2 regions of the Kineococcus terrestris genome follow, and region 1 is predicted to be linked to the other one. Evidence: predicted binding sites of a transcription regulator. Region 1 holds the regulator's gene; the other holds the start of a gene.

The links. Region 1 encodes LexA, which represses DNA repair genes until DNA is damaged. Its sites were predicted from a motif close to TCGAACANNTGTTCGA; they were not measured.
Region 2: the regulator LexA is predicted to act here: its motif matches at 2,963-2,978, upstream of AB8M62_RS05720 (DUF6504 family protein).

Annotation. Positions count from the first base shown of each region.
Region 1 covers NZ_JBEUEI010000002.1:12,854-28,103, reverse strand. Annotated here, with positions in the region: gene hflX (GTPase HflX) at 1-1,393, shown strand, start outside; gene AB8M62_RS01440 (ATP-dependent DNA helicase) at 1,513-3,618, shown strand; gene AB8M62_RS01435 (aspartate/glutamate racemase family protein) at 3,670-4,338, shown strand; gene lexA (transcriptional repressor LexA) at 4,370-5,101, opposite strand; gene AB8M62_RS01425 (DUF2277 domain-containing protein) at 5,274-5,540, shown strand; gene AB8M62_RS01420 (LysM peptidoglycan-binding domain-containing protein) at 5,763-6,305, shown strand; gene nrdR (transcriptional regulator NrdR) at 6,466-6,942, shown strand; gene AB8M62_RS01410 (proteasome assembly chaperone family protein) at 7,003-7,920, shown strand; gene AB8M62_RS01405 (pilus assembly protein CpaE) at 7,958-8,419, opposite strand; gene AB8M62_RS01400 (NADP-dependent oxidoreductase) at 8,520-9,542, opposite strand; gene AB8M62_RS01395 (TraR/DksA family transcriptional regulator) at 9,661-10,014, shown strand; gene AB8M62_RS01390 (NAD(P)H-binding protein) at 10,080-10,769, shown strand; gene AB8M62_RS01385 (hypothetical protein) at 10,789-12,201, opposite strand; gene serA (phosphoglycerate dehydrogenase) at 12,351-13,595, shown strand; gene AB8M62_RS01375 (metallophosphoesterase family protein) at 13,637-14,146, shown strand; gene AB8M62_RS01370 (FUSC family protein) at 14,182-15,250, opposite strand, start outside.
Region 2 covers NZ_JBEUEI010000006.1:58,228-73,477, reverse strand. Annotated here, with positions in the region: gene AB8M62_RS05730 (DNA polymerase III subunit alpha) at 1-1,557, opposite strand, end outside; gene AB8M62_RS05725 (SAV_6107 family HEPN domain-containing protein) at 1,653-2,192, opposite strand; gene AB8M62_RS05720 (DUF6504 family protein) at 2,351-2,812, opposite strand; gene AB8M62_RS05715 (YbaK/EbsC family protein) at 3,112-3,789, shown strand; gene AB8M62_RS05710 (alpha/beta fold hydrolase) at 3,851-4,786, shown strand; gene AB8M62_RS05705 (monooxygenase) at 4,796-5,518, shown strand; gene AB8M62_RS05700 (hypothetical protein) at 5,590-5,826, shown strand; gene AB8M62_RS05695 (carotenoid biosynthesis protein) at 5,911-6,723, shown strand; gene AB8M62_RS05690 (glycosyltransferase family 2 protein) at 6,720-7,853, shown strand; gene AB8M62_RS05685 (phytoene desaturase family protein) at 7,861-9,339, shown strand; gene AB8M62_RS05680 (CDP-alcohol phosphatidyltransferase family protein) at 9,349-10,017, opposite strand; gene AB8M62_RS05675 (polyprenyl synthetase family protein) at 10,233-11,327, shown strand; gene AB8M62_RS05670 (phytoene desaturase family protein) at 11,324-12,898, shown strand; gene AB8M62_RS05665 (bifunctional 2-methylcitrate synthase/citrate synthase) at 12,912-14,066, opposite strand; gene prpB (methylisocitrate lyase) at 14,155-15,075, opposite strand; gene AB8M62_RS05655 (MmgE/PrpD family protein) at 15,075-15,250, opposite strand, start outside.

The DNA.
Region 1 (15,250 bases):
CGACGGCGGGCAGCGCGCCGACTACGACGGCGAGCAGCTCGACCTCGCCGACCGGCGCGCCCTGCGCCGCGCCGCCGGGCTGTCCACCGAGCTCGCCGACGTCACCGAGGTCGAGTACCGGCAGCTGCGCCTCGAGCGCGTCGTCCTGGCCGGGGTCTGGTCCTCGGCCGACTCCAGCCGCGAGGAGGCCGAGGTCTCCCTGCAGGAGCTCGCCGCCCTGGCCGCCACCGCCGGCTCCGACGTCCTCGACGGCGTCCTGCAGCGCCGCTCCACGCCCGACCCGGCCACCTACCTGGGCGCCGGTAAGGCGGCGGTGCTGGCCGACCTGGTCGCCGAGTCGGGCGCCGACACCGTCGTGTGCGACGGGGAGCTGTCCGCGTCCCAGCGCCGCGGGCTGGAGGACATCGTCAAGGTCAAGGTCGTCGACCGCACGGCCGTGATCCTCGACATCTTCGCCCAGCACGCCAAGAGCCGGGAGGGCAAGGCCCAGGTCGAGCTGGCGCAGCTGGAGTACCTGCTGCCGCGCCTGCGCGGCTGGGGCGAGTCGATGTCCCGGCAGGCCGGTGGCCGCGTCGCCGGCGGTGCGGGGATCGGTTCCCGCGGTCCCGGTGAGACGAAGATCGAGCTGGACCGCCGCCGCATCCGCGCGCGGATGGCCAAGCTGCGCCGAGAGATCCGCGGCATGGGCACCGCCCGCGACGCCAAGCGCTCCGTGCGCACGGCCCGCGCGGTCCCGTCGGTGGCCATCGCCGGGTACACCAACGCGGGCAAGTCCTCGCTGCTGAACCGCCTGACCGGGGCCGGGGTGCTCGTCGAGGACGCGCTGTTCGCGACGCTGGACCCGACGGTGCGGCGCGCGCAGACCCCCGAGGGCCGGCCGTACACCCTGGCCGACACGGTCGGCTTCGTGCGCCGGCTGCCGCACCAGCTCGTCGAGGCCTTCCGCTCCACCCTGGAGGAGGTGGCCGAGGCCGACCTCGTCCTGCACGTCGTGGACGGCTCCCACCCCGACCCGGAGGGGCAGCTGGCCGCCGTGCGGGCCGTCCTGGCCGACGTCGACGCGCACCGCGTGCCCGAGCTGGTCGCGGTGAACAAGGCCGACCTGGCCGACCCGGAGGTCCTGCAGCGCCTGCTGGCCCGCGAGCGCGGCGCCGTCGTCGTCTCGGCCCGCACGGGCCGGGGCGTGGAGGAGCTGCGCGAGCGGGTGGCCCAGCTGCTGCCGGTGCCGGACGTCGAGCTGGAGGTGTGCGTGCCCTACGACCGGGGTGACCTGGTCCACCGGGTGCACACCACCGGCCAGGTGCTGCAGGAGGAGCACACGGGTGCGGGCACCCGCCTGCTGGCCCGGGTCCGCCCGCGGCTGGCGGCGGAGCTGGACGGCTTCCGCGCCTGACGTCCCGCACGAGCCCGAGCGCCCCCGACCGTCGCGGTCGGGGGCGCTCGTGCTGTGGACGGCCTCCGGCGGCGCGCCGCGCTGTGGACGGGCGGGGACTGTCGGGGCCGTCGGGGAGGATGGCGACCGTGAGCACCACGACCTCCCGGGGCCCGGCGACGGAGACGGCCGGTGCGGTCGACCCCGCCGACCCCGCCGACCCGGCCGCCGGGGACGGCGGGGTCGGCGCCGAGGAGGCCGTCCGGCTGCTGTCGTCGGTCGTGGACGTCCTGGGCGGGCAGCGCCGCGAGGGGCAGGAGCGGATGGCGCGGGCCGTCGCCGACGCCGTCGGGACGCGCCGGCACCTGCTCGTGCAGGCCGGCACGGGCACCGGGAAGTCGATGGCCTACCTGGTGCCCGCCGCGGCGCACGCCGTGCGCACCGGCCGCGCCGTGGTCGTCTCCACCGCGACCCTGGCCCTGCAGGCGCAGGTCGTCGAGCGGGACCTGCCCCGGCTGGCGCAGGCGCTCGCCCCGCACCTGGAGCGCGAGCCGACGTGGGAGCTGCTGAAGGGGCGCGCCAACTACTTGTGCCGCAACAAGCTCGACGGCGGCTTCCCGGTCGAGGAGGCCGCCCTCTTCGACGTGGGCGCGGCCGGCGGGGGAGGTGAGGACCCGGGGGCGGGGCGCCTGGGCCGGGAGGTGGTGCGCCTGCGCGAGTGGGCGGCGACCACGGCCACGGGCGACCGCGACGAGCTCGACCCGGGCGTGTCCGAGCGCGCCTGGCGCCAGGTGTCGGTGTCGGCGCGCGAGTGCCTGGGCGCCCAGCGCTGCCCCGTGGCCGCCGAGTGCTTCTCCGAGCGGGTGCGCGCCCGCGCCCGCACCGTCGACGTCGTGGTGACGAACCACGCGATGACGGCCATCGACGCCCTGGAGGGCGGCCAGCTGCTGCCCGAGCACGACCTCCTCGTCGTCGACGAGGCCCACGAGCTGGCGGACCGGGTGACGGCCGTGGCCACGGCCGAGCTGTCGGCCGCGGTGGTGGCGGCCGCGAGCCGCCGCCTGCGCCGCTCGGCCGGGGTGGTCTCCGAGGACCTGGACGACGCGGGCGTCGCGCTCGACGCCGCGCTGGAGACGGCGCCGCCGGGACGGCTGGACCGCTGGCCCGAGCAGCTGGCCGCGGCGGTCGTGTCCGTGCGCGACGCCGCCCGCGCGTCGCTGAGCCTGCTCAAGGACGCCGGCGAGGGCGAGGACGGCGAGCAGCGCGGCGCCCGCCACCTGGCCCGCGCCGCCGTGCAGGAGGTCTTCACCACCGCCTCGCGCCTGGCCGAGGACGCCGACCACGACGTCGCCTGGGTCAGCGGTGGCGGCGGCGGGCGCGGTCCGGGCAGCGGCGCCCGGCCCGCGCTGCACGTGGCGCCGCTGGGCGTGGCCGGCCTGCTGCGCGAGAGGGTCTTCGCCGAGCGGACCGTCGTCGCCACGTCGGCGACACTGGCGCTCGGCGGCGCGTTCGACGCCGTCGCGGGCTCCTTCGGGCTGCGCCGCGGTGGTCCGCGGCCCGCCGACGCCGTGCCGTGGACCGGGCTGGACGTCGGCAGCCCCTTCGACTACCCGCGGCAGGGGATCCTCTACGTGGCCCGGCACCTGCCGCCGCCGGGCCGCTCGGGCGCGGACGGTGCCGTCCTCGACGAGATCGCGGCGCTCGTGGAGGCCGCCGGCGGGCGCACGCTGGGGCTGTTCTCCTCCCGCCGCGCCGCGGAGGAGGCGGCCGCGGCGGTGCGCGAGCGCCTCGGCCCGGCGCTGCCGGTCCTGTGCCAGGGCGACGACCGGCTGCCGCGCCTGGTCAGCCGCTTCGCCGACGACCCGGCGACGTCCCTGTTCGGGACGCTGTCGCTGTGGCAGGGCGTCGACGTGCCCGGCTCCTCCTGCTCGCTGGTCCTCGTCGACCGCATCCCGTTCCCGCGGCCGGACGACCCGCTGCTGTCCGCCCGGGCGCGGGCCGTGGACGCCGCGGGCGGCAACGGCTTCCTGTCCGTGTCGGTCTCCCACGCCGCCGTGCGCCTGGCGCAGGGAGCCGGGCGGCTGGTGCGGGCCTCCGCCGACCGCGGTGTGGTGGCCGTCCTGGACCCCCGGTTGGCCACGGCCCGCTACGGCGCCTTCCTGCGCGCCAGCCTGCCCCCCTTCTGGGGGACGGCATCACCGGAGGTCGCACGGGACGCCCTGCGCCGCCTGCGCGCACCCGGGTGATCCTCGCTACCTCCTGCTGACGGGCGCTGCACCGGGTGGCATCCTCTCGGCGTGGCCATCGTCGGCTTCCTGCACACCGCGGACGCGCACGTCCGCACCTTCAGCGACCTCCTCGCCGAGCGTGACCGCCGCGTCGAGCCGCGCCACCTGGTCGACTCGGGGCTGCACACCGCGGCCCGCCGGTCCGGCTTGGAGCACGTGCGGCCCTCCGTCGCCGACCGGCTGCGCCGGCTCGTCGCCGAGGGCGCCGACGTCGTCGTCTGCACCTGCTCGACGGTGGGGCCGGTGGCCGAGGAGATCGGCCTGGAGCTGGAGGTGCCCGTGCTGCGGGTGGACCGCCCGATGGCGGAGGCCGCCGTCGTGGCCGGCCGGCGCATCGCCGTGGTCAGCTCGCTGCCCGAGGCCGCCGCGAGCGCCCTGCCCCTGCTGCGCGAGTGCGCGCGCGAGGCCGAGCGCGACGTGGAGCTCGTGCCCGTGGACTGCCCCGGCACCTGGCCCGCCTTCGAGGAGGGAGACCTCATCACCTACGCCACGAGCGTGGCCGAGGCGGTGCGCTGCGCCGTGCGCTCCGCCGAGCCGCCCGTCGACGTCGTCGTCCTGGCCCAGGCGAGCATGGTCGTGGCCGCGCCGCTGCTGCGGGACCTGCACGTGCCGGTGCTGACCACCCCCCGGCTGGCCGTGGAGGCGGCCGTGGAGCGCGTGGTCGGCGCGGCGATCTGACCCCCCCGGCCGCGACCGGCCGGGGCGGGGCTCACAGGGAGCGCAGGACGGCCGTCACGCGGCCCAGGACGACGGCGTCGTCGGCGTCGATCGGCTCGTACAGGGCGTTGCGGGGCAGCAGCCGGACGTGGCCGTCCTTGCGCTGCAGCACCTTGACCGTCGCCTCGCCGTCGATCATCGCCGCCACCACGTCGCCGTTGTCGGCGGTGGGCTGCTGGCGCACGACCACCCAGTCGCCGTCGCAGATGGCGGCCTCGACCATCGAGTCCCCGACCACGCGCAGCACGAAGTGCTGACCCGCCCCGACGATCTCGGCGGGCAGGGGGAAGACGTCCTCGACCAGCTGCTCGGCCAGGATCGGGCCGCCGGCGGCGATGCGCCCCACGACGGGCACCCAGGTGGGCGCCGGGTGCGCCTCGTCCCCGTCGAGCGCGCCGCCGGTGACGGCGTCGGCCGGGGGAGGCGCCACGACCTCCAGCGTGCGGGGCCGGCGCGGGTCCTTGCGCAGGTACCCCAGCCGCTCCAGCGTGCGCACCTGGTGGGCGACGCTGCTGGGGCTGGTCAGCCCCACGGCGGCGCCGATCTCGCGCAGGCTCGGCGGGTAGCCGTTGCGGCCGACCGCCTCGCGGATGGCCTCGAGCACCCCGCGCTGGCGGGGGGTCAGCCCGGCGGCGTCCAACCCCCGGTCGGGCAGGGCGTGCACCGTGGCCGTCGCGTCCTCCGGCGCCGGCTGCCCGGCCCGCTCCTCGACCTGGTCGGCCACCTCGGCTCCTCCCGCCCCGCGCGCACCGCCGGTCCCCGGCGGCCGCCGCCCCCGCAGCGGGCGGCAGCCCGACCGTAGCGCGCGGCCGGTCGCCGATCAAACACCTGTTCGAAGCGTGTCGCCCCTGGCGCGGCCCTTGACGGGACCGTCCCCCGCGCCCACCCTCCGCGGCATGTGCCGGAGCATCCACCAGCTGCACAACGTCGAGCCGCCCGCCACGGGGGAGGAGGCCCGCGCCGCCGCGCTGCAGTACGTGCGCAAGGTCGCCGGGACGACCCGTCCGTCGCGGCGCAACCAGGACGCCTTCGACCGCGCCGTCGAGGCCGTGGCCGCCGCCACCGAGGAGCTGCTCGGCTCGCTGGTGACCGCGGCGCCCCCGCGCGAGCGCGAGGTGCTCGCCGCGCGGGCCCGCGAGCGCGCCGCGCGCCGCTACGCCTGAGCCCGCGGTCCGGCCGGGCGGCCGGTCGCGGGGTCGGTCGCGGGAGCGGGGGGACGGGCGCGGGCCTCGTGTCGTACCCGGGTGGCAGCGTGCGCCGCGCACGCCGGGTCGAACGCTGTTCGACCGCGGTCTTGCGCACCACCGGTGCCCCGGTGGTACAACTGCCGGGCCCCTTCGAACACCTGTTCGAGGAGGCGCCCGACCGAGATGGAGGCCACCCCCGTGAGCGCCACCGCCCTCGTCCCCGTCCCGACCGTCCCGCGCCGCGCGGGCACCCCGGCGCTCCCGGGCCGCGGCCGCCCGCAGCGGTCGGCCCGGGGAGCCCGTGCGCGGTCGTCCGCCGTCCTGGTCCTCGTGCCCACGGGCCCCGACTGCCACCGCGCCCCGGTCCCGGCACCGCGGCGGGCGGTGCCCGCGCCGCCGCGCGCCGACCGCCGCCCGCTGCGCCTGACCCGCCGCGGCCGGCTGGCCCTGACCACGGCCGCGGCGACCCTGCTGACCTGCACGGCCGTGGCGGCGGTGGGAGCGGTCGCGGACGGCGGGCGGGCGCCCGCGCGGGCCCCGCACGCGCCCCTGGTGGCCGCCGCCTCCGCGGCTCCGGTCACCGTCACCGTCCTGCCCGGGCAGACGCTGTCGCAGATCGCGGCCCAGTGGGCCCCCGACGCCGACTGGCGCGAGGTGGCCGCCCGGATCGTCGTCCTCAACGACCTGCCCTCGCACGCGCTGCAGGCCGGTCAGCGGCTGAGCCTGCCGGTCCTGGACTGATCCGCGGGCCGGGCGGCGCGGGGCGGGGACGGCCGTGACGGGCGAGCAGCGGGTGACGGGCGCCGCCGGGTGGCGGCGCGGTGCGCTACCGTGCGCACCACCGGGCCCGCGCGCCGCCGCGTGCGAGGGCCGAGGCGCCACCGCGCGGGAGGGAACCGGCGTGCACTGTCCGTTCTGCCGTCACCCCGACTCGCGCGTCGTGGACTCCCGCACCACCGACGACGGCAGCAGCATCCGCCGGCGCCGCCAGTGCCCCCAGTGCTCCCGCCGCTTCACCACCGTCGAGACCGCGAGCCTGACCGTCGTCAAGCGCAGCGGGGCGGGAGAGCCGTTCAGCCGCGCCAAGATCGCCTCCGGCGTCCGCAAGGCCTGCCAGGGGCGCCCCGTCAGCGAGGACGACATCGCCCTGCTGGCCCACCGCGTCGAGGAGGCCGTGCGCTCGCAGGGCGCCGCCGAGGTCGACGCGCACCAGGTCGGGCTGGCCACGCTGCCGTTCCTGCGCGAGCTGGACGAGGTGGCCTACCTGCGCTTCGCCTCGGTCTACCAGGCCTTCGAGTCGCTGGCCGACTTCGAGGCCGCCATCCACGCCCTGCGCGCCGAGCGCGAGAGCGCCGCGGCCGGTTCGCCCGGCGCCTGAACGCCCCGGCCGCGCTCCTGCCCCGCGCGGTGCGGAGGGACGGCGGGGGATGATGACCGCATGCTCGATCCCGCTGCGCTCTACCGTCTCGAGCCGGACGTCCCCCGGCTCGTCGAGCCGCCCCTCGTCGTGGCCCTGTCCGGGTTCGTCGACGCCGGTGCCGCGGTGCGGCAGGCCGTGGACCACCTGCTGGCGACCCGGCGGCACGAGCTCGTGGCGACCTTCGACGTCGACCAGCTGCACGACTACCGCGCGCGCCGCCCGCCGATGACGTTCACGGGGACGACGTGGTCCTCGTACGAGCCGCCGCAGCTGCGCCTGCTGCGCGTCCTCGACGAGGACGGCTCCTCCTTCCTCCTGCTGACCGGCCCCGAGCCGGACGTGCAGTGGGAGCGCTTCAGCGCGGCCGTCTGGCAGCTGGCCGACCGGCTCGGCGCCGGGCTGACCGTCGTCCTCAACGCCGCCCCGACCGCCGTCCCGCACACCCGCCCCAGCGGCGTGACCGCCAGCGCGAGCCGGCCGGAGCTGCTGGAGGGCTACCGCACGTGGGAGGTGGAGGCGCAGGTCCCCGGTCACGTCACCGCCCTGCTGCACCTGCGCGGCGCGGAGACCGGCCGCGACGTGCTGTCCGTGCTCGCGCACGTCCCGCACTACCTGGCCGGCAACGACTACCCCGACGCCGCCGCGGTCCTGCTGCGCACCATCTCGGGCGCCACGGGCGTGGACCTGCCGGTGGGTGACCTGCTGGAGCAGGCCGCGGCCACCCGCGTGGAGGTCGACAAGCAGGTGGCCGAGTCCCCGGAGGCGCAGGCCGTGGTGACGGCCCTGGAGGAGCAGTACGACGCGTCCGGCGACGCGGGCCGCGGCACCAGCGCCGGGTCGGCCTACCTGCCCACCGCGGACGAGCTGGGCGCCGAGTTCGAGCGCTTCCTGGCCGGGCAGGACCCGCAGGAGGGCGAGCCGGGCCCGGGGCGCTGAGACGTCCGCTCGACCGGCCGCCGGACCGTCCGGGGCGTCAGGCGGTGCGCGCCGAGGACGCCCCGGCGGTGCCGGTGCTGCCGCCGGGGGCCCCGGACAGGTGGTGCAGCAGCGCCAGGGCGTAGGCGCAGGCGGGGTCGGGGTCCTCGAAGGCGTCCGCGCCGTGCTCGTCGAGCAGCAGGACGCGGTGCACCGTCCCCTCGGGCCCGTCGCGCCGCTCCAGCCGGGTGAACCGGTCACCGAGCTGCTCGCGCAGCTGGTGCTCCGCGGGCAGCCAGCAGGCGTCGGGCTGGTCGACGGAGTCCAGGGCCCACTCGGTGGTGCCGTTGAACCCGATGAAGCTGCCGGTGGGGTGGTCGTGCACCTCGACGGTCATGTCGCTGAGGGTGAAGACGTCCTCGTCCATGCCGCGGTGCGGCAGGACGAACCGGTCACCGGGGGCGGGTGCCCAGTGCAGGCCCGCCTCCTTCAGCCGCAGCGCCAGGTCGACCGAGATCACCCGCCCAGCATGGACCCGCGCGCCGCCCGGCGCAGCGCGGGCGGGTCCCCGGCCGGCCCGGGCGCCCGCAGCGGGGCCGGGCGTGGGGCCGGGCGCGGGGTCAGCGGTGGCCGGCGCGGACGAGCATCTTGCCGGTGTTGGCGCCCCGCAGGAGACCGATGAGGGCCTCCGGGGCGTTCTCCAGGCCCTCGACGACCGTCTCGCGCGCCACCAGCGAGCCGTCGGCCAGCCAGCCGCCCACCTCCCGCTCGAACTCCGGGCGCAGGTCGGCGAGGTCGCCGACGATGAACCCCTGCAGCCGCAGCCGCTTGCCGACGACGGCGAAGAGGTTGCGCGGCCCGGGCGGGGCCGAGGCCAGGTCCCGCGGGGAGTTGTAGGTCGCGACGCTGCCGCACAGCGCGAACCGGGCGTGGTCGTTGGCCACCGCGATCGCCGCCTCGAGGTGGTCGCCGCCGACGTTGTCGAAGTACACGTCGATCCCGTCGGGCGCGGCGGCGCTCAGCTGCTCCAGGACGGGGGCCGCCCGGTGGTCGATGCCGGCGTCGAAGCCCAGGTCGTCGACGAGGTGGGCGGCCTTGACGTGCCCGCCCGCGCTGCCCACGACCCGCGAGGCGCCCTTCAGGCGGGCGATCTGCCCCACCAGGGAACCGACGGCACCGGCCGCGCCGGAGACGAACACGGCGTCGCCGGGGCGCATCGAGGCCACGTGCAGCAGACCCGCCCAGGCGGTGAAGCCGGGCATGCCGAGCACACCGAGGGCGGCGCCCTCGCCGACGCCGTCGGGCAGGTCCAGCCGGCGCACCCGGCCGGCGGGCAGCACGACGGACGAGCGCCAGCCCAGCCCGTGCTGGACGAGGTCGCCCACGGCCAGGCCCGGCGCGCGCGACTCCTCCACGACGCCGACGGCGCCGCCGTCCAGCGGCTGCCCGAGCTGGTAGGGCGGCACGTAGGAGGGCACGTCGTCCATCCGGGGGCGCATGTACGGGTCGACCGACATGACGAGCAGGCGGACGCGGACCTCGCCGTCGCCGAGGGGCTGCTCGGGCACCTCGACGAGCGCGAAGTCGTCGGGGACGGGTTCGCCCTGCGGACGGCGGGCCAGGTGCACTTCGAGGACGCTCACGGGCGCCCACTGTGCTCCCGCCGTGCCCCGGTCCCTCCGGCGGGGTATGGATGGGGGCTGCACCGCGGGGTCCCGCGGCCCGGTCGCGCCGACCGGTGGACGAGAGGTGGGGGAGACGATGGACACGCAGGTGGCCCGCGAGCGGCTCCTGGACATGCAGCAGCAGCTGATGGCCGACATCGACGGCATCCGCAGCCGGCTGGAGTCGGGCGTGCTGCCCGACACCCCGGAGGGCGGGGCGGACTTCGGCGACCGCGGCGCCCACGAGCAGTTCGCCGCGCAGGACGAGGGGCTGCTGGACGGCGCCAAGCGCCGCCTGGCCAGCGTCGAGGACGCCCTCAAGCGGATCGAGGACGGCACCTACGGCATCTCGGTGGTCTCCGGCAAGCCGATCCCCGAGGAGCGCCTGGAGGCCCGCCCGGACGCCGCGACCCTGACCGACGAGGACGTCGCGGACGCCCCGCTGCGCTGAGCCGCCCGCCGTCCCGCCCGCCCCCGCGGCGGGCGGGGCGGGACCGCCGCTCGTACGGTGGCGGGATGCTCGTCGTCCTGGCAGGAGCCCACGGCAAGATCGCCCAGCACCTGGGCCGCCTCCTCACCGCCCGCGGTGACGAGGTGGTCGGTCTGGTGCGCAACCCCGACCACGCCGGCGACCTGGAGGCCCTGGGCGTGCGCCCGGTGGTGCGCGACCTGGAGAGCACGTCGGCCGAGGAGCTGGCCGGGGACCTGCGCGGCGCGGACGCGGTCGTCTTCGCCGCCGGGGCGGGCCCGGGCAGCGGCGCCGGGCGCAAGGACAGCGTGGACCGGGGCGCGGCCGTGCTGCTGGCCGACGCGGCTCTGCGCGCCGGGGTGGCCCCGTACCTGCTGGTGTCCTCGATCGGCCTGGAGGCCGTGGCCGACGGCCGCGCGCCGGAGGGCGCCGACGAGGTGTTCGTCGCCTACCTGCGGGCCAAGCTGGCCGCCGAGCAGGACCTGCTGGCCCGCGAGGGGCTGCGCCTGACGGTCCTGCGCCCGGGGGGCCTGACCGACGAGGCGGCCACGGGCCGGGTGCGGCTGGCGCCGTCGGTGGAGCGCGGGCAGGTGCCCCGCGCCGACGTCGCGGCGGTGCTGGCCGAGCTGCTGGACCGCCTCGCCGACGGCAGCGCGGGGCGCGGGGAGGTGCTGGAGCTCGTGGGCGGCGACGTCCCCGTCGCGCGGGCCGTGGACCAGGCGCTGGGCGGGAGCTGACCCGCTCCGTCGCCGGGTCTCAGGACACCCGGCTCGGCGCCGCGCTCGGGGCCCGGTCCGGTGCGCGGCGCGCGCCGGCCAGGACGAGCGGGACGGCCACCGCCGTCCCGGCGAGCGCGCCGAGCGCCCAGGCGGCGCCCACGACGGCCAGGCCCGCGCCCGCGGTGAGCCCGGCGACCACCCCGCCGACCGTGACGGCACCCGTGACGAGGGCGACGAGCAGCTGGGCGCGCGCCCGGCCGCGGGCGCGCAGCACGACGACCGTCAGGTCCAGGGCGGCCACGCACGGGGCGGACACGGCGAAGGCCACGAGGACGCCCGTGCCGGTGGCCGCGTACTCCTCGCCCAGCAGCCGCAGGACCGCGGGCGCCTGCCACGCCAGCAGGGCCGCGGCGGGCACGACGGCGACGGCGAGCAGCCCGGCGGCGCGGGGCAGGACGGCGCGCAGCGGGGCGCTGCCCGCCTCGGCGAGGGTGGCGGCCGTCACGGCGCAGGCCGTGCCGAACAGCACGCCGGCGGCGGTGGCGCTGAGCTGGACGACGCCGGCCGCGGCCGCCCCGCGCTCGGACAGCACCACCAGGGGCACGAGCAGGGTGGGCGCGTGGAACGCCAGGTGGGCGCCGTGGGTGCCCGCGGCCTCCCCGGCGCGCCGGCGCAGCAGCGCCAGGTCGCGCCGCGCGTCCACCCGGTGGGTCGAGCGCCACCCGCAGCGCAGGCGCAGCACGAGCAGGCTGCCGAGCGCCGAGACGGCCGCGCCGCAGCCGACGGCGCCGAGGACCCCGGCCGCGTCCACCGTCCCGGCCGCGGCGGCCAGCCCCAGCAGCACGGCGAGCTTGGCGCCGCCCTGGCCCAGGCCGTCCAGGAGGAGGTTCCAGCGGGTGGCGCGCAGGCCGACGAAGGCGGCGTCGGTGACCGAGCTGACCGTCAGCGCCACGGCCGTCCCGACGAGGAGCACGGCCGTGGCGGGCGAGCGCAGCACCTCCAGGCCCGCCACGGCCGACGGCGCGAGGAGCAGGTAGGCGAGCGCGCCGAGGGTGGCGGCGAGGGCGGCGGCGCCCAGCGCGAGGTCCAGCTCGCGCGACCAGCCCGCGCCCCGGCCCCACCCGCTGCGCCGTCCCCCGCCGGCCCGTTCGCTGTCCCGTCCGCTGTCCCGCCGCGCGGCGCCGTCGGCGGTGGAGACGGCGCGCACGAGCCAGACGGGGGTGCCCAGCAGCGCCGCCAGGGCGAGGAAGGAGACGGCCGAGACGAGCACGGTGGCGGTGCCGACGACCTCGGGCGGGGCGCTGCGGGCGGCCAGCACCCAGAACAGGGCGCCGGAGGCGGCGGTGACCAGGGTCGCCAGGGCCTGGTGGCCGGAGGTCGACACCAGCCGGGAGGCGCCGCGGCGCCGGACGGGCGGGCAGCGCGCCACCCGCTCGCGCCCGGTCCGCACCCCGCGATCGTGCGGGACGCCGCGCCGCCCGGCACGTCGGGGGACCCGGCCCCGTCGGGAGCGGCGCGTGCCGTGCGCCACACTGGAGACCCACCCCGCGCCCGTCACCGCTGGAGGACTCCGTGCCCGCGCCCGTGCCCGCCGCCGACCTGGCGCAGCCCGCCGCCCCCCTCCGCGAGGCGGGAGGCACCGGCACCCGCCGGGCGCTGCTGCTGGAGAACATCCACGCCGACGCCCGCGCGCTGCTGTCCGAGGCCGGCTGGCAGGTCGAGACGGCGCCCGGCGCGCTCGACGAGACCGAGCTCGCCGAGCGCCTGGACGGCGTGTCCCTGCTGGGCATCCGCTCGCAGACGCAGGTGACCGCCGCGGTGCTGGAGGCGGCGCGGGACCTGCGCGCCGTGGGCGCCTTCTGCATCGGCACCAACCAGGTCGACCTGTTCGCGGCCGCCGAGCGGGGGGTCGCCGTCTTCAACGCCCCCTACAGCAACACCCGCAGCGTGGTGGAGCTGGCGCTCGCGGAGATCATCGCGCTGACGCGCCGGCTGACGGTCAAGGACCGCGCCATGCACGCGGGCGTGTGGGACAAGTCGGCGGCCGGTTCGCACGAGGTCCGCGGCCGCCGCCTGGGCATCGTGGGCTACGGCAACATCGGCTCGCAGCTGTCGGTGGTCGCCGAGGCGCTGGGCATGAGCGTGTTCTTCTACGACACCACCGACAAGCTGGCCCTGGGCAACGCCCGCCGCTGCGGCAGCCTGCACGAGGTGCTGGAGATCGCCGACGTCGTCACGCTGCACGTGGACGGCCGCAGCAGCAACACGGGGTTCTTCGGCGAGGCGGAGTTCGCCCGGATGCGCCCGGGCTCGATCTTCCTGAACCTCTCGCGCGGGTTCGTCGTCGACCACGGCGCGCTGCGCCGGCACGTGGAGTCCGGCCACCTGGCGGGCGCGGCCGTGGACGTCTTCCCGCAGGAGCCCAAGGGCAGCGGGCAGGCGTTCGACTCGGAGCTGCGCGGCCTGGACAACGTCATCCTCACCCCGCACGTGGGCGGGTCGACGGAGGAGGCGCAGGAGGACATCGGCCGGTTCGTGGCCGCCAAGCTGCGCGACTACGCCCTGCACGGGACGACGACGCTGAGCGTGAACCTGCCGGCGCTGGCGACCGAGCACGCCCCCGGCACGGTGCGGCTGGTGCACCTGCACCGCAACGTGCCCGGGGTGCTGGCCGCCATCAACGGCGTGCTGGCCGACGAGGGCGTGAACATCGAGGGCCAGCAGCTGGCCACCCGCGGGGACCTGGGGTACGTGGTCACCGACATCGCCGCCCCGGCCTCGGAGGAGGTCGGCCGCCGGCTGCGGCAGCTGCCCGAGACCGTCCGCGTCCGCCAGCTCGGCTGAACGGCGGCGAGCCCGCGGCGGACGCGGGGGAGGGGCTGCCGGTGCGCCTGCTGCTGGTCTCCGACACCCACCTGCCCCGGCGGGCGAAGGACCTGCCGGCGCCGGTGTGGGAGGCGGTCGAGGCCGCCGACGTCGTCGTGCACGCGGGGGACTGGGTGGACGCGGCGACGGTGCGCGCGTTCCAGCGGCGGGCGCGCCGGCTCGTCGGGGTCGCCGGCAACAACGACGGCGAGGACGTGCGCGCGCTGCTGGGCGAGACCGCCGAGGTGGAGCTGGGCGGGGTGCGGGTGGCGGTGGTCCACGAGACGGGGCCGGCGCGCGGCCGGGAGCGGCGCTGCGACGCGGTGTGGGCGGGGCGCGCGGACCTGCTGGTGTTCGGCCACAGCCACGTGCCGTGGGACTCGACCACCCCGTCGGGGCTGCGGCTGCTGAACCCCGGCTCGCCCACCGACCGGCGGCGGATGCCGACGTTCACGTGGACCACCCTGACCGTCGGCGGCGGCCGGGTGAGCGACGTGCGGCTGCACCACCTGGAGCCGTCGGCGCGCTGAGCGCGCGGCCCGGGAACGCGGCCCGGGAACGCGGTTCAGGAGCGCCGGCCGCGGCGCAGCCTGCCCCGCACCCGCGCCAGGGGCCTGCGCCGCACCACCCGCACGACGGGCTCGGGGTCGGGCCGCGCCCACGGGGTGGGCAGGACGGCCTCGGGGTCGGGGTCGTCGGTGGACACGTGCAGCGCCCCCAGGCAGCGGCGCAGCAGGGTGGCGACGGCGCCGGCGGTCTGCCGGTCGCGGTCGTGGGTGAACTCCGCGCTCATGACGGCCGCGGACAGGCGCTGCAGGTGCTCGCGCAGGCCGTCCGTGGTGGCCGCGTCCAGGCGGGGGTGCTCGGGCACGTGCCGCACGCCCGCGGCCAGCGCCGCCAGCGCGTCGGCGGTGGGCAGGCGCAGGACCCGGTCCAGCGCGACGGAGCCGTCGCCGGGGGACTGGACCTCCACGAGCAGCTCGGTCAGCTCCTCCGCGCGGGTGGCGAGGTTGTCCAGGACGACACCGGCCAGGTGCTGGCGCTGGACCTTCTCGGTGTTCCAGCGCGCGCGCACGTTGCCGACGAGGGACTCCTCGGTCTCCCGGGAGCTCACGCGCACGGACTCGCGGACCGGCTCGATGGCCCGCAGCCGCTGCGCCCACTCCTCGCCGGTGGGCGGGTCGTCGCGGCGCAGGCCCTCGGCGAGGTCGTCGAGCTGGTCGGCCACGGCCGTGCTCAGCTCGCGCAGGGCCCGGTCGGAGGTGGCCAGCGGCACCTCGGGGAAGGCGGCGTTGACCCCGACCGCCACCAGGCCGCCCAGCAGCGCCAGCCCGCTGTAGGCGAGGACGTAGTCCACGGGGTCGGGCGCGCCGATGACGAGCACGAACAGGGCGGCGGTGACCACCCAGCTGCGCTGCTCGCCGAAACCGCGCCAGCCGGCCACCAGCGTGCCGACGCCCACGACGAGCGCCACCTGCGGCAGGCCCTGGCCCAGCCAGGAGCTGACGCCCAGCGCGAGGAGGGCACCGGCCACGATGCCGGCCACCGCCGCCAGGGAGTTGCGCCAGGAGGCGCGCACCGTCGTGTACGAGCCGACGACGGCGCCCAGCGGCGCGTAGTACGGGTACTCCTCG
Region 2 (15,250 bases), on a different contig from region 1:
GTCGCGCACGGCGTGCCGGACGCGGTAGGTGTCCATCATCGACACGCACGTCACCCGCCGGGCGCCGAAGCGGTCGAGCACCGCCCCGTAGACCTCCTCGCGGCGGGCGGACTCGACGTCGAGGTCGATGTCGGGCAGCTGCCCGCGCAGGGGGTTGAGGAACCGCTCCATGAGCAGGCCGTGCTCCAGCGGGTCGACGCCGGAGATCCCCAGCAGGTGGTTGACCAGGCTGCCCGCCCCCGAGCCGCGGGCGGCGACCCGCACCCCGAGCCCGCGCACCAGGTCGCACACGTCGGCCACGGTGAGGAAGTAGGCGGCGAAACCCGTCGCGGCCACGGTGCTCAGCTCCTCCTCCAGGCGCCGGCGCACCCGCTCCTCCCGGGCGGCTCCCGCCCCGGGGTAGCAGCGGCCGACGCCCGCCTCGCAGCGCGCGCGCAGCACGGCGGCGGGGTCCTCGCCCGGCGCCAGCCGCAGGGCCTCGCGGTCGGGCAGGTGGTGCTCGCCGATCCCGAGGTCGGCGCGCGGGTCCAGGCGCGCGCGCTCCGCGAGCGCCCGGGTCGCGGTGAGCAGCTCGCGGGCCAGCCCGTCCCCGCCGCCGGCGGCGCGGGCGACGTCGGCCGCGGTGCGGGCCATGTCCGCCGCGGGCAGCAGGTGCTCCTGGGCGGTGGTGCGGTCCACGTGCCGGGTGTCCAGGGGCACGAGCCGGCGCACCGCGTCGAGCAGGTCGGCGGTGGGTGCCTCGCGCGCGGTGGCGCAGCGGGCCGCGGCGGTCAGGACCGCGGGGACACCGGCCTCGCGGGCCAGCAGCAGGGTCCGCGCGGCCTGGTCGAGGGCGCCGGGGGTGCCCGGCCGGGCGTGGTGGTGGACGACCTCCACGTGCAGGCTGCCCGGCGGCAGCAGCCGCGCCCACCGGTGCAGGTGCTCGCGGGCGAGGTCGTCGCGGTGGGCGAGCACCGCCCGCCCCACCGGTGAGGACGGCCCGAGCAGGACCGCCAGGGCCGCGCCCCCGCCGGGGGCGTGCGCGTGGGCGGCGACCAGCTCGGGCGGGGCGGTCGGGCGGCCGCGCTCGGCGCCCAGGTGGGCGGCGCTGACCAGCTCGCACAGGGCGCCCCAGCCGTTCCCGGCGCCGGCGTCGCCCAGGGCCAGGACCGTCGCGCGGGGCAGCCGCGGGTCGACCGCCCGACCGCCGCGGGCCGGTGTCCGCCGGCCCGTCCCCGGCGCGCCGGCCGCGGGCGCCCCGGCGGGCCGCGCACCGGGGGGACCGGCGGAGGAGCCCCCGCAGGACCCGGTGGCCAGGTCGACGCCAAGGACCGGGGCCAGGCCGGCGTCCTGGCAGGCGCGGACGAACTTCACCGCCCCGTACAGGCCGTCGCGGTCGGTCAGCGCCAGGGAGTCCATCCCGAGCGCGGCGGCCCGCTCGACCAGGGCCGCGGGGGTGGAGGTGCCGTGGCGCAGCGAGTACCCGGAGGCGACGTGCAGGTGGGTGAACGGCGGTGCGGGCCGGGCGGGGACGGCGGCGGTGCGGGTGGTGCGGGGGGTGGGGACGGGGTGGTGCATCGGGTCCTCTGCGGTCACGCCCGCGGGGAAGGACGGAGCAGCGGTGGTTCGTGGTGCGGGTGCCGGCGGTGCGCCGGTGGTGCGGGTGCCGGCGCTCAGCCCGCCAGCGGGTGCGTGCGCGAGAGCCCGAGGACGTCCTCGACCGCGTGGTGGAACGCCTCCGCCGCCGCGAGCAGGGCGTCGGCGGCCGCGGCGTCGACCACCCCGGTGCGACCGGCCTCGACCGCGGCGCGCCGCCCGGCGCTGGCGGTGAACTCGGCGGCCCAGACGGTCAGCTCGGGCGCCAGCTGCGGCAGGACCTCCCAGACGCTGCGCGGGCCGCCGCGGCGCCGGCGGGGCGCGGCCGCGGCCCGCCCGGCCGCGGTGCCGGTCCGGCGGGCGGGCGCCGCGGGGACGGGCCCGGGGTGGACTGCCAGGACGGCCGCGCCGGCGCGCAGGGCCGCGAGGTGGGCGTGCACGTAGCGCTCGGCGGGGTCCTCGGCGCGGAAGGCGGCGAGCAGCTCGCGCTCGGAGCGGTCGAGCAGGTCGAGAGCGGCGGTCGTGAGGGGCCGGGGGCCCGGCTCCGGCGCGTCCGGCGGCGCGCCGTACCGCGCGGTGGCGCGCGGGCCCCGCGAGGTGTCGGCCGCGGTGGTCATGGTCCTCCTCCCGCGCCGGCCGAGCCGGCGCCTGCGTGCTGTCGTCCCACCCGTCGTGCTGGTGCTGCGGTGCTGGAGCGGTGCTGGAGCGGTGCTGCTGCTGCAGCGCTGGAGGTGCGTGGCGCGGGGTGCGCAGGGTGCGCGGGACCGGTGCGCGGTCAGTCCGCGACGCGCAGCAGGACCCACTCGTCGTCCCCGGCGGTCCTGTCCGCGGTGGTCCCGTCCCCGGCGCCAGGACCAGGGGTACCAGCCGCCTCCGACACGAGCTCCCGTCCGCGACCGCCGCCGTCCGCGGCGGCCGTGCCGGGGGCGGCGCGGCGGGCGAGGTCGTAGACGCCGACGGCGGAGACCCGGCCGACCCCCGCCTCGACCCGCCACACCTCGCGCTCGAGGTCGCCGACCTCCTGGACGGACCCCGCGCGCGCCGGCGCGGCGAGCGGCTCGTCCCCGTGGACGGCGGCGACGGCGGGCTGCTCCCACCAGGCCAGGCGCTCGCGCCAGTGCGAGAGCACGGAGCGCACGACGTACAGGCGGCCGCGCCAGACGAACTGCACCGGAGCGGCCTCGTCGTCGCCGATCGCGCCGGAGCGGACGTGCACGGTGTCGCAGAACCGTCTCACCGGACCTGCCTCCCCTCCTCGAGCCGGCACCGCCGGAGGGCTCCGGCGGTGGGCGAGCCGGGGGAAGACGGCTCCACGACGCACCCGGCGGGCGGACGGGCGGGAGCTTCCCCTCTCCCGTCCACCCGCACCGCCGGGCGGCCGCGGCGTTCGAACACCTGTTCGAACTGTGATCGACGGTACACCACGGCGCCCCGGCCGCGTCAACGGGGAGCGGCGCCCCTGTGGACGCCGGGACCGTGGCCGCAGGACCCGCTCCGCCGCGCTCCGGAGCCCCGCGCGGCCTACGGTGCAGGGGCATGAGGTGGACGCCGCCCGTCCTGCTGCACCGCTCGCCCGCCCGCGGGGACCGCGTGCGCGACGGCCCGGTGCCGACCGGGGGGACGGGGCCGGCGCGGACCGCCACCGCCCCGCGGGACGACCCCGGGGAGCACCCCGGCGAGCACCCCGGCGAGCACCCCGCGGTCGCCGCCACCGCCGCCGCCCTGGCGGCCCTCGCCGCGGCCGGCACCGTCGTGGAGCTGCCGCCGGGCCTCGACGACCCCGCCGACCGGGCCGCCCACCTCGGCGCCGCCCCCGAGGCGCTGGCGGTGACCGGGGTGCTGGTGGCGCGCTGCAGCCGGGCGGGGCTGCCCGCCGGCTCGACCGGCACGGGCGGGGTCGACGTGCGCCCCGACGAACCCGTCCTCGTGGTCCGCGCGGGCGTGCACCGCACGCTGCCGGGCGTGCTCGCGGGGGTCCTCGGGCTGGCGCGGCTGGACCCCGCCGACGACGCCCTCGCGCACCGGCTCACCGGGGCCGCGCCGGGCAGCGCCGCCCCCGTGGGGCTGCCGGTGGCCCTGACGACGTTCGTCGACGTCGCGCTCGCCGTGCACCCGGCCGTGTGGGTCCCGGCGGGCCACCCCCGCGCGGTGTTCCGCACCCGCTACGACGAGCTGCTGCGCCTGACCGCCGGGCACCCGGTCGAGCTGGGCTGACCCGCGGCACCCGCGGGGCGCGGGGCGGGAACCCCCGGCGCCGCCCGGGCGTGCAGGGGACGTGGGGGCGACGGCACCGGGCACCGCCGCGGGCGCCGGGCCCGGGCCGGAGGGGCTGTGCACCGCGGCCGCGGGCACCGGCGACCCGGCGGCGCCCCGCGTGCTGCTCGTGCACGGCCTCGGCGGCGCCTCGACCGCCTGGGCGCCCGTCACCGGCGACCTCGGGCGCGACCACCGGCTGCTGCTCGTCGACCTGCCCGGGCACGGGCGCAGCCCGGTCCCCGGCCCGTCCGAGGGGCCGGACGCCATGACGCCGGCCGCGCTCGGCCGGCGGCTGCTGGCGCTGGCGGTGCGCCTGCGCGGCGAGGACGGCCACCCGGTGCACCTGGTGGGGCACTCCTTCGGCGGGTGGGTCGCGCTGGAGGCCGCCGCGCGGGACGACCCGGCGGACCCGGCGCTGGCCGGCCTGGTCGCGCTGGCCCCCGCGGGTCTGTGGCGCAGCGCGCGCCGGCGGCCGCCGCTGCTGCCGACCGGCCAGCGCCTGGCCCGCTGGGCGCGGCACCTGCCGCAGGGGTTCGTGACGGGAGCGCTCGGGCGCACGCTGGCGTTCACGGCGACCAGCGCGGCCCCGCGCGCGCTGCCGGTGGCGCTCGCGCGCGACGCCCTGGAGGCGGTCGCGTCCGCACCGGGCTACCCCGCCGCGGACGCGGCCCTCGCCGCCGGGGCGTTCACGCGCGCGGCGGACGTGCGCGTGCCGGTCGTCGTCGTGACCGGGGCCCGCGACCGCGTCCTGCCGCCGGCGTACCTGCGGCGCGAGCTCGCCCCGCCGGGCGCGCGCTGGGAGCGCTGGGAGCGCTGCGGGCACGTGCCCGCGTGGGACCGGCCCGGCGACGTCGCCCGCCTGGTGCGCGCCCACGTCGCCGCCCACGAGCGCGGGCGCGGGCGCGGGGACGAGCGCGGGGACGACGGGCGGGCCGCGCCCGCGGGACGGACGTAGGGTCCGCTGGTGCCCGCCCAGCCCCCCGAGCAGCCCGCCCAGCCGCCGCCCCCGCTGGTCACCCTGCACCTGTGGACGGTGCCGCCCCGCGCCGTGCCCTTCGCCGTGGGCCGGATGGTGCTGGACCGGGTGCTGCTGGCCCGCACCCCCGGCGCGCGCTTCCACAAGCTGCTCGGCACCGGCGACGGGCGCACGTTCACCGTCCGCGACGCGGACCCGCTGCGCTGGGCCGCCCTCGTCGCCTGGGACTCGGCGGCCGACGCGGCCGCCTTCGAGCGCTCCGCGACGGCGCGCGCGTGGCGGCGGGCGGCGAGCGAGACGCTGCGCGTGCAGCTGCGGCCGCTGAGCAGCCGCGGCCGCTGGTCGGGCCGCGAGCCGTTCGGTCCCCCCGCGCGCGCCCCGCACACCGGGCCGGTGGCCTCGGTGACGCGGGCGCGGTTGCGCCCGGGGCGGGCGCTGTCCTTCTGGCGGGCGGTGCCGCCCGTGGCGGCGGAGCTGCGGACGGTGCCGGGCCTGCGGTTCGCCGTCGGCCTGGGCGAGGCGCCGCTCGGCTACCAGGGCACCTTCTCCCTGTGGGAGTCCGCGGACGCGCTGAGCGGGTTCGCCCACCGGGGCCCCGCGCACCGCGACGTGATGGTCCGCACCCCCCGCGAGGGCTGGTACGCCGAGGAGCTGTTCGCGCGCTTCGCGGTGGAGCGGCTGGAGGGGACGGTCGACGGGCGCACCCCCTGAGCACCGCCCCCTGAGCACCGCCACCCGGACGGGTCTGCCCCGCGGGCCGCCGCGCCCGGGACGCTGGTGCGGTGGAGACCGTCCTCGCCCTCGCCGGTGGGCTCGCGCGCGCCGTCGCGGGCGCCCTGACGTGGCTGTGGGCCCTCGGGCCGCACCCGGACGCCGCGCGTCCGGCCAGCGCGCTGCCCGCCGGGCGGGCCCGGCGCGCGCACGCGGCCGCGTGGCGGGCGGGCCGGGCGCTGGCGGTGGCGTCGGTCCTCGCGGTGGCGCTGGGGCTCCTGGCGCTGCGGCGGCTGCTGCCGTCCTGAGCGCCGCCGGGTCCGGTGCGAGCGCCGGGGCGGGCGCGCAGGTCCCGCGGGGCCGGTGTCGCCGGCCGTCCCTAGAGTGAGCGGGTGCCCCACCGCCCGCCCTCCCGCGCCCTGCGCGCGGTGACCGGCGTCCTGACGGGCGCCGCCGTCCTGACCCAGGTCGCCCACCCGCTGCTGCGCGGGGAACGGCTGCGGCGCACCACCATCGGCTCGGTGGGGGTGTTCAGCGCGGCCGCCGTGGCGGACGCCGCGCGCCGCGGCGGGGCGCGCGGGGCGGTGCGCACGCTGGCCGTGGCCGGCGGGCTGGGGCTGCTGGCCGAGGCCGTCGGCACCCGCACCGGCCGGCCCTTCGGCCGCTACCGCTACGCCGGGACGCTGGGCCCGCAGGTCCTGGACGTGCCCGTGGTCGTGCCGCTGGCGTGGACGATGGTGGCCCACCCGGCCGTGCAGCTGGGCCGGCGGCTGGCGCGGCGGCTGCCGCCGGGCCGCCGCCGCGACGGCGCGGTCGTCGCCGCCGCCGCGTGGACCCTGGCCAGCTGGGACCTGTTCCTGGACCCGCAGATGACGGCCGCCGGGCACTGGGCGTTCGAGGTGCCGCACCCGCACCTACCGGGCCTGCCGGGGATCCCGCTGAGCAACTACGCCGGGTGGCTGCTGACGGCCACGGCCGTGTGCGCGGGCCTGCACCTGCTCGTCCCGGAGGAGCCCGCCGCGGGCACGGCGGGCGCCGCGGGCCCCTCGCAGCGGGTGCCGGCCTGGCTGCTGGGCTGGACGTGGCTGGGCTCGGCGCTGGGCAGCGCCGCGTTCTTCGGCCGCCCGGCCGCGGCCGCCTGGGGCGGGGCCGCGATGGGGCTGACCGTGGGCCCGTACCTGCGCGACCTGCGGGCCGGCGCGTGAGGCGCGGCCCCGGCGCGGCCCGGGCGCTGCTGCGCGCGGCGGTGCGCGGCGGGTCGGCGGCGGCCGTGCTGCTGACCGCGCACACCGCGCTGAACGCCCGCGCGCTGCGCCGCCCGCCGGTGGACCCGCCCGCGGTGGCCGAGCGGGTCAGCGTCCTGCTGCCCGCGCGCGACGAGGCCGAGCGGGTGGGCGCGTGCCTGGCGGCGCTGCTGGACCAGGTGCAGGTGGGCGAGGGGTACGAGGTGCTGGTCTGCGACGACCGGTCCACCGACGCGACGGCGTCCGTCGTGCGGGCCGTCGCGGCCGGCGACCGGCGCGTGCGGCTGCTGGAGGGCGCGGACCCGCCGCCGGGGTGGCTGGGCAAGCCGGCCGCGTGCGCCCGCCTGGCCGCCGAGGCCCGCGGGGACGTCCTGGTGCTCGTGGACGCCGACGTGGTGCTGGCCCCGCACGCGGTGGCCGCGGCGGTGGCGCTGCTGCGCGGCAGCGGCCTGGACCTCGTCAGCCCGTACCCGCGCCAGCTGGCGCTGACGTGGGCCGAGCGGCTCGTGCAGCCGCTGCTGCAGTGGTCGTGGCTGACGACGCTGCCGCTGCGGGCGGCGGAGACGTCGCGGCGGCCGTCGCTGGCGGCGGCGAACGGGCAGTTCCTCGTCGTCGACGCGGCCGCGTACCGGCGCGCGGGCGGGCACGGCGCGGTGCGCGGGGAGGTCCTGGACGACGTGGCGCTGGTGCGCGCGGTGAAGGCGGCCGGCGGGTCCGGCGGGGTCGTGGACGGCACGGACCTCGCGGTGTGCCGGATGTACGGGGGCTGGTCCGAGCTGCGCGCGGGGTACGCGAAGTCGCTGTGGTCGGCGTTCGGCGGCCCCGCCGGTGCGGTGGCCGTGGGCGCCGGGCTGCTCGTCGTCTACGTGCTGCCGCCGCTGGCGGCGCTGACCGGGTCGCGGGCGGGGGCGCTGGGCTACGCGGCGGGGGTGGTGGGCCGCTACCTGGCCGCCGAGCGCACGGGCGGGCGCTCGCTGCCGGACGCCCTGGCGCACCCGGTGTCGGTGGCGCTGCTGGTGGGGCTCGTCGCCGACTCCCACGCCGCCCGGCGCCGCGGGTCGCTGCGCTGGAAGGGGCGTCGGGTCGCGTGAGGCACCGGTGAGCCGGGTCGTCGTCGTCGGGGCGGGGCTGGGCGGTCTGTCGGCGGCCGCGCGCCTGGCCGCGCGCGGTCACCGCGTGGAGCTGGTGGAGCAGGCGCCGGGGGTGGGCGGCAAGCTCGGCTGGTTCAGCCGCGACGGCTTCTCCTTCGACACCGGTCCCTCGCTGCTGACCCTGCCCGCGGTGCAGCGCGACCTGTTCCTCAAGACCGGCGCGCCGGTCGAGGACGTGCTGGACGTCGTGCCGCTGGACCCGGTGGCGCACTACCGCTTCGGCGACGGCACGCACCTGGACCTGCCCGGCGGCGGGGTGCCGCGGGTGGTGCGCGCGCTGGACGAGGCGCTGGGCGCGGGCACGGGCGCGCAGTGGGCGGCGTTCCTGGGCCGCGCGTCGCAGGTGTGGGACGTGGCCCGCGAGCCGTTCCTGGAGTCCCCGCTGCGCGGCGCCTCGACGCTGCTGCCGCTGGCGCGGGACGTGCGGGCGCTGCGGACGGTCGCGCCGTGGCGCAGCCTGCGCGGGCTGGGCCGGCAGTACCTGCGCGACGAGCGGCTGCGGGTGCTGCTGGACCGCTACGCCACCTACTCCGGCTCGCACCCGGCGAAGGCGCCCGCGGCGCTGGCCACGGTCCCGTTCGTCGAGCAGGCCTTCGGCGCCTGGTACGTGCGCGGCGGCCTGCACCGCCTGGCGCTGGCGGTGGCCGAGCGGGCCGCCGAGCGGGGGGTGCGGGTGCGCACGGGCACCGCGGTCGCGGAGGTGACCACGGCCGGCGGGCGGGTGGACGGGGTGCGGCTGGCCGACGGCGGGCACCTGGGCGCCGACGTCGTCGTCTCGGCCGTGGACGCGGCGCAGCTGTACGGCCGGCTGCTGCCGCGCCCGCGGCTGCGGCCCTCGCCGCGGCGGCGCTCCTCCTCGGGGTTCGTGCTGCTGCTGGCCCTGGACGGGCGCACCCCGGGCCTGCGCCACCACACGGTGCTGTTCCCCGGCGACTACGACGCCGAGTTCCGCGACCTGGCCGCGGGGCGGCCGGTGGCCGACCCGACGGTGTACGTCAGCGCTCCGGACGACCCGGCGCTGCGCCCGGACGAGGGCACCGAGGCGTGGTTCGTGCTGGTCAACGCGCCGGTGCACGACCCCGGCGGGGCGCCGCCGGGCGGCACCGACTGGCGCGCGCCGGGGCTGGCGGAGTCGTACGCGCGCACCGTGCTGGACGCGATGGCCGCGCGCGGCCTGGACGTGCGCGACCGGCTGCGCTGGTGCGAGGTGCGCACGCCCGCCGACCTGGCCGAGGACACGCTCAGCGACGGCGGCGCCATCTACGGCTCCTCCAGCGACGGGGCCCGCTCGGCGTTCCTGCGCCCGGCCAACCGCTCCCCCGTGCCGGGCCTGTTCCTCGTCGGCGGCAGCGCGCACCCGGGCGGCGGGCTGCCGCTGGTGGGGCTGTCGGCGCGCATCGTCGCCGACCTCGTGGGCGACGCCTGAGCGGTGGCCTCAGCCGGCGGGGCGGTCCAGCGCCCGCAGCCGGCGCCCCAGCGCCAGCGCGACCTGGACGGCGGCCACGAGGCCCAGCACCAGCCACACCCCGGCGGCCAGCGACGCCCACGGCGGCCCGGGGCGCACCGCGCCGGCCGCCGCCGCCGAGGCCGCCAGCGCGACCCGCACGGGCCGCTCGGCGACGCTGACGACGCCCACCTCGCCGACCCCGGCGCCCTGGACGCGGGCGCGGGCGTACTCCTGCAGCTGCGCCAGTCCGCCGGCGGCCAGCGCCAGCGCGGGCGGTGCGCCGCAGCCGAGCAGGACGAGCGCGCAGCAGGCGTCGCCGACGCGGTCGCACACGGCGTCGAGGACGGCGCCGAGCGCGCTGGTCGCCGAGCGCAGCACCGCGACGGCGCCGTCGAGGTTGTCCAGGACCCCGCCGGCGGCCAGCAGGAGCGCCGCCGCGAGCGCCGCGGCACCACCGGGACCGCCGCGCACGGCCAGGACGGCGGCGGCCACCGCGGCCAGCGCGCCGGCGAGGGTCACGGCCGAGGGCGGGACGCGCGCGGCGGCCAGCGGGCGGGCCAGCGCGTGCGCGCCGGTCAGCCAGACGCGGACCACCCCGGTGGGGGCGGCACCGCCGTGCAGGGCGGACCAGCGCCGCAGGTAGGTCTCCCGGTCCACGCGGCCGACCCTAGGCGCAGCGGGCCCGCGGGTCCGGCGCGGCGGCCCGGCGCGCCGGGCGGGTGACTTCGGCCCACCCGCTCGCCCGCGACCCTCAGCCTGCTTAGAGTGCGGCTGTGCCGCCTCCCCCGCCCAGCCCCAGCACCGGAGCGCCCACGGTCGAGGAGACCCTGGAGCTGTCCTGCGGCGACGACGCCGCGCGCCTGCCCGCCGCGGTGCTGGACGAGGCGCGCAGCACCACCGCGTGGCTGCGCGCCGCGGTGGAGGACGAGCTGGCGGTGTTCGTCGGCGAGCAGGAGCTGCTGCTGCGCGAGGTGGACCCGGAGACCGGTCCCGTGCTGGACGCGGTGCGGGCCCTGCTGTCCGGCGGCAAGCGGCTGCGCCCGTCGTTCTGCTTCTGGGGCCACCGCGGCGCCGGCGGCGACGGCGGCGAGGAGGGCCGCGGCATCCTGCGCGCGGCGGCGGCGCTGGAGCTGTTCCAGGCGGCGGCGCTGCTGCACGACGACGTGATGGACGACTCCGACACCCGACGCGGGCAGCCGGCGGCGCACCGCCGCTTCGCCGCGCAGCACCGGGCGGCCACCTGGTCGGGCAGCGCGGAGCGCTTCGGCCTGGCCGGGGCGGTGCTGGCCGGGGACCTGTGCCTGGCGTGGAGCGACGAGGTGTTCGCCCGCTCCCCCTTCCCCGCGGAGCGGCTGTGGGCCGGGCGGCGGGTCTTCGACACGATGCGCACCCAGCTGATGGGCGGGCAGTACCTGGACATGCTGGAGCAGGCGTCCTCGGCCTCGCGCGGTGCGGCCGGCGCGGTGGAGCGCGCGCGGCGCGTCGTGCGGTTCAAGAGCGCGAAGTACTCCATCGAGCACCCGCTGCTGCTGGGCGCGGCGCTGGCCGGCGCCGACGACGCGCTGGTGGCCAGCTACTCGACGTTCGGGCTGGCGCTGGGCGAGGCCTTCCAGCTGCGCGACGACGTGCTGGGCGTGTTCGGCGACCCGTCGGTGACGGGCAAGCCGGCCGGGGACGACCTGCGCGAGGGCAAGCGGACGGTGCTGGTGGCGCTGGCGGTGCAGGCGGCCGACGCGCGCCAGGCGGCGCTGGTGGAGCGGCTGCTGGGCGATCCCGACCTGGACGGGCGGGGGGTGGACGCGCTGCGCGAGGTCCTGGTGGCCACGGGCGCGCTGGAGCGGGTGGAGGACCTCATCACCACGCAGGTCGAGGTGGCGTGCACGGCGCTGGAGCAGGCGGACGTGGACGCGACGGCGCGCGCGGCGCTGCACGAGCTGGTCGTCGCGGCGACGGCGAGGCGCTCGTGAGCCGCCTGTCGCGGACCCTGGACTGGCTGCCGGGACGCACCCGGCACGTCGAGGGCCCCAGCGAGCACGTGGTCGTCGTCGGCGCGGGCCTGGCGGGCCTGTCGGCGGCGATGCGCCTGGCGGGCGCGGGCCGGCGGGTGACCGTCCTGGAGCGCGAGGACGTGCCGGGCGGGCGGGCCGGGCTGGTGGTGCGCCCGGGCACGGGCACCGACGGCAGCGCCGGGGAGTACCGCTTCGACACCGGCCCGACGGTCCTGACGATGCCGGACCTCATCGCCGACTGCTTCGACGCCCTGGGCGAGGACATGGGCGACTGGCTGGACCTGCACCCGGTGGAACCGCTGTACCGGGGGCGCTTCGCCGACGGCAGCTCGCTGACGGTGTCGGCGGACGTGGACCGCACGGCCGACGCGATCGCGGAGCTGGCCGGCGGCGCGGAGGCCGACGGGTACCGCCGCTTCGTCGAGCACGTGGGGCGGCTGTACCGCTACGAGATCCGCGACTTCATCGACTCCAACATCGACACGCCGCTGGACCTGCTGCGCCCCAACCTGGTGCGGCTGGTGGCGGCGGGCGGGTTCGGCAAGATGGCCCCGCACGTGGCCAAGTACCTCAAGGACGAGCGCGTGCAGCGGATGTTCTCCTTCCAGGCGCTGTACGCGGGCCTGGCCCCGCAGGACGCGCTGGCGCTGTACGCGGTGATCGCCTACATGGACTCGGTGGCGGGGGTGTTCTTCCCGCGCGGCGGCATGCACGCGCTGCCCACGGCGATGGCGGCGGCCGCGGAGAAGCACGGGGTGGAGTTCTCCTACGGCACCGAGGTGACCGCGGTGGAGCACCGCGGCGGGCGGGCCCGCGCGGTCCTGACGGCCGACGGCCGGCGGATCGAGGCCGACGTGGTGGTGCTGAACCCGGACCTGCCGGTCGCCCACCGGGACCTGCTGGGCCGCGACCCGTGGCGGGTGCGCCACCTGACGTACTCGCCCTCGTGCTACCTGCTGCTGGCGGGGTCCTCGGCGGACTACCCGGACCCGGTGCACCACAGCATCCACTTCGGCGAGCAGTGGGAGCAGGTGTTCCGCGAGCTGCTCGACGGGCGCCTCATGAGCGACCCGTCGGTGCTGGTCTCGCGCCCGACGGTCTCGGACCCGGGGCTGGCCCCGGCGGGCAAGCACGTCTACTACGTGCTGTTCCCCACGCCGTCGCTGTCGGCGGGCCGGGCGCGCCTGGACTGGGACCGCATCGCCCCGCGCTACCGCGAGCACGTCATGCGGGTCATGGAGGAGCGCGGCTACCCGGGGTTCGAGCAGGCCGTGGAGGTCGAGGACGTCACGACGCCGGCGGACTGGGAGCGGCGCGGGATGGCCGACGGCGCGCCGTTCGCCAGCTCGCACGCCTTCCGGCAGACGGGCCCGTTCCGCCCGGGGAACCTGTGGGGCGAGAACGTCGTGTTCACCGGCTCGGGCACGCAGCCGGGCGTGGGCGTGCCGATGGTGCTGGTGTCGGGGCGGCTGGCCGCCGAGCGCGTCACCGGCCGCGACCGCACCTACCGCTCGCGCGCCTGGCGCTGAGGGCCCCGGGTCCTCAGCCCGGCAGGTGCCGCTCGGGCGGGCCGGAGTACGCCGACAGCGGGCGCACGAGGGCGTTGTCGGCGCGCTGCTCGACGACGTGCGCGGTCCAGCCGGGCAGGCGGGCGGCGGCGAACACGGGCGTGAACAGGGGCGTGTCCAGACCGGTGAGCGCGTAGGCGGGTCCGGCGGGGAAGTCCAGGTTGGGCTTGAGGCCCTTGCGCCGGGCCACGCCCTCCTCCAGCGCCGCGTACAGCTCCAGCACGTCGGTGCGCCCGAGCGAGCGGGCCAGCCGCTCCAGCGCGGCGCGCATCGTCGGCACCCGCGAGTCGCCGTCGCGGTAGACGCGGTGGCCGAAGCCCATCACCTTGCGGTGCGCGGCGAACGCCTCCTCCAGCCACGCCTCGGCGCGCTGCGCGGCGCCCTCCCCCGGCCCGATCTCCTCGAACAGTTGCCAGACGGCCTCGTTGGCCCCGCCGTGCAGCGGTCCCCCGAGCGCCCCGACGGCCGCGGTGACGGCCGAGTGCAGGTCCGCCAGCGTCGAGGTGACCACGCGCGCGGTGAACGTGGAGGCGTTGAAGGAGTGCTCGGCGTACAGCACGAGGGAGACGCGGAACGCGTCGACGGCCTCGGGTCCGGGCACGGCGCCCAGCGCGGCGTGCAGGAAGTTCTCCGCGTACCCCAGGTCCTCGCGCGGTGGCACCGGCTCCAGCCCGTGCCGGCGCCGCTGCAGGTGCGCGACGACCCCGGGCAGCGCCGCGAACAGGCGCTCGGCCTTGGCGAGCTCGGCCTGCGGCGAGCTGTCGGCGGCCTGCGGGTCGTGCAGGCCCAGGACGCTGACGGTGGTGCGCACGAGGTCCATCGGGTGCGCGGCGGCCGGGGCGGCGTCCAGGACGTCGGTGACCTGGCGGGGCAGGGCGCGCGCGGCCCGCTCGCGCCCGAGGAACGCCTCCAGCTGCGCGGCGTCCGGCAGCTCCCCGTGCCACAGCAGGAACGCCACCTCCTCCGGCGAGCAGCGGGCGGCCAGCTCCTGCACCGGGTACCCCCGGTACAGCAGCGAGTTCGTCGCCGGGTCGACCCGCGAGATCGCCGTGGTGTCGGCCACCACCCCCGCCAGGCCCTTGCGGACCTCGTCCTGTCCCGCGCTGCTCGTCCTGCCGGTGGTGCTCACGTGTCGCTCCTTCGCGTCGTCGCGTGCGGTGCGTGCGGTGCGTGCGGTGCGTGCGGTGCGTGCGGTGCGTGCGGTGCGTGCGGGCCCGTCAGCCCGGCCGGTGGGTGCGGTTGCCCTCGAGGGTGACGTCGTAGACGGCGGTGTCGAAGACGCCGTAGGAGGCGTAGTCGAGCAGGTCGTACAGCTCGGCCCGGGTCTGCATGCGCTCGACCTCCCCGGCCAGGGTCCCCTCGCGCGCCAGGGCGTCCAGGGCGCGGTCGGCGGCGCCCATCGCCAGCCGCAGCAGCGAGACCGGGTGGATCACCACGCGCACGCCGGCGTCGCGCAGCTGGTCGTGGGTGAACAGGTCGCTGCGGCCGAACTCGGTCATGTTCGCCAGCACCGGCACCTCGACGGCGCTCGCGAGCGCCTCGAACTCGCCCAGGTCGGCCAGCGCCTCGGGGAAGACGACGTCGGCGCCGGCGTCGACGAGGGCCCGGGCCCGCTCGAGCGTGGCGTCCAGGCCCTCCAGCGCGCGCACGTCGGTGCGGGCGACGACGACGAGGCCGTCGTCGCGGCGGGCGCCGACGGCGGCGGTGACGCGGCGCACCGCGGTGGGCAGGTCGACGACCTGCTTGCCCTCCAGGTGCCCGCAGCGCTTGGGGTTGACCTGGTCCTCCACGTGCAGGGCCGCGACCCCGGCGTCCTCGAGCACCTGCACGGTGCGGGCGAGGTTGAGCGGCTCGCCGAAGCCGGTGTCGGCGTCGACGAGGACGGGCAGGTCGGTGGTGCGGGCGACCTGCGCGGCGCGCTCGGCGACCTCGGACAGGGTCGTCAGGCCGACGTCGGGCAGGCCGAGCTCGGCGGACATCACGGCCCCGGACAGGTAGACGCCCTCGAACCCCTTGCGCTGCACCAGCCGCGCCGACAGGGGGTTGACGGCGCCGGGGAAGCGCAGCAGGTCGTCCCCGGCCAGCGCGGCGCGCAGGGCGGCGCGCTTGGCGGCGGGGGTGGTGGTGGCGTGCAGCATCAGAACAGCCCTCCGGGCAGCGGGACGGAGGCCAGCAGCTCGTCGGGGGCGACGACGCCGAGGGCGCGCACGCCGGCGGCGTCGAGCTCGGGCAGGTGCTGGGCCAGGTCGGCGAAGCGCTCGACCTCGGCGTCGGGCAGGACGCCGGCGGCCAGGACGCGCAGCTTGTCCAGGT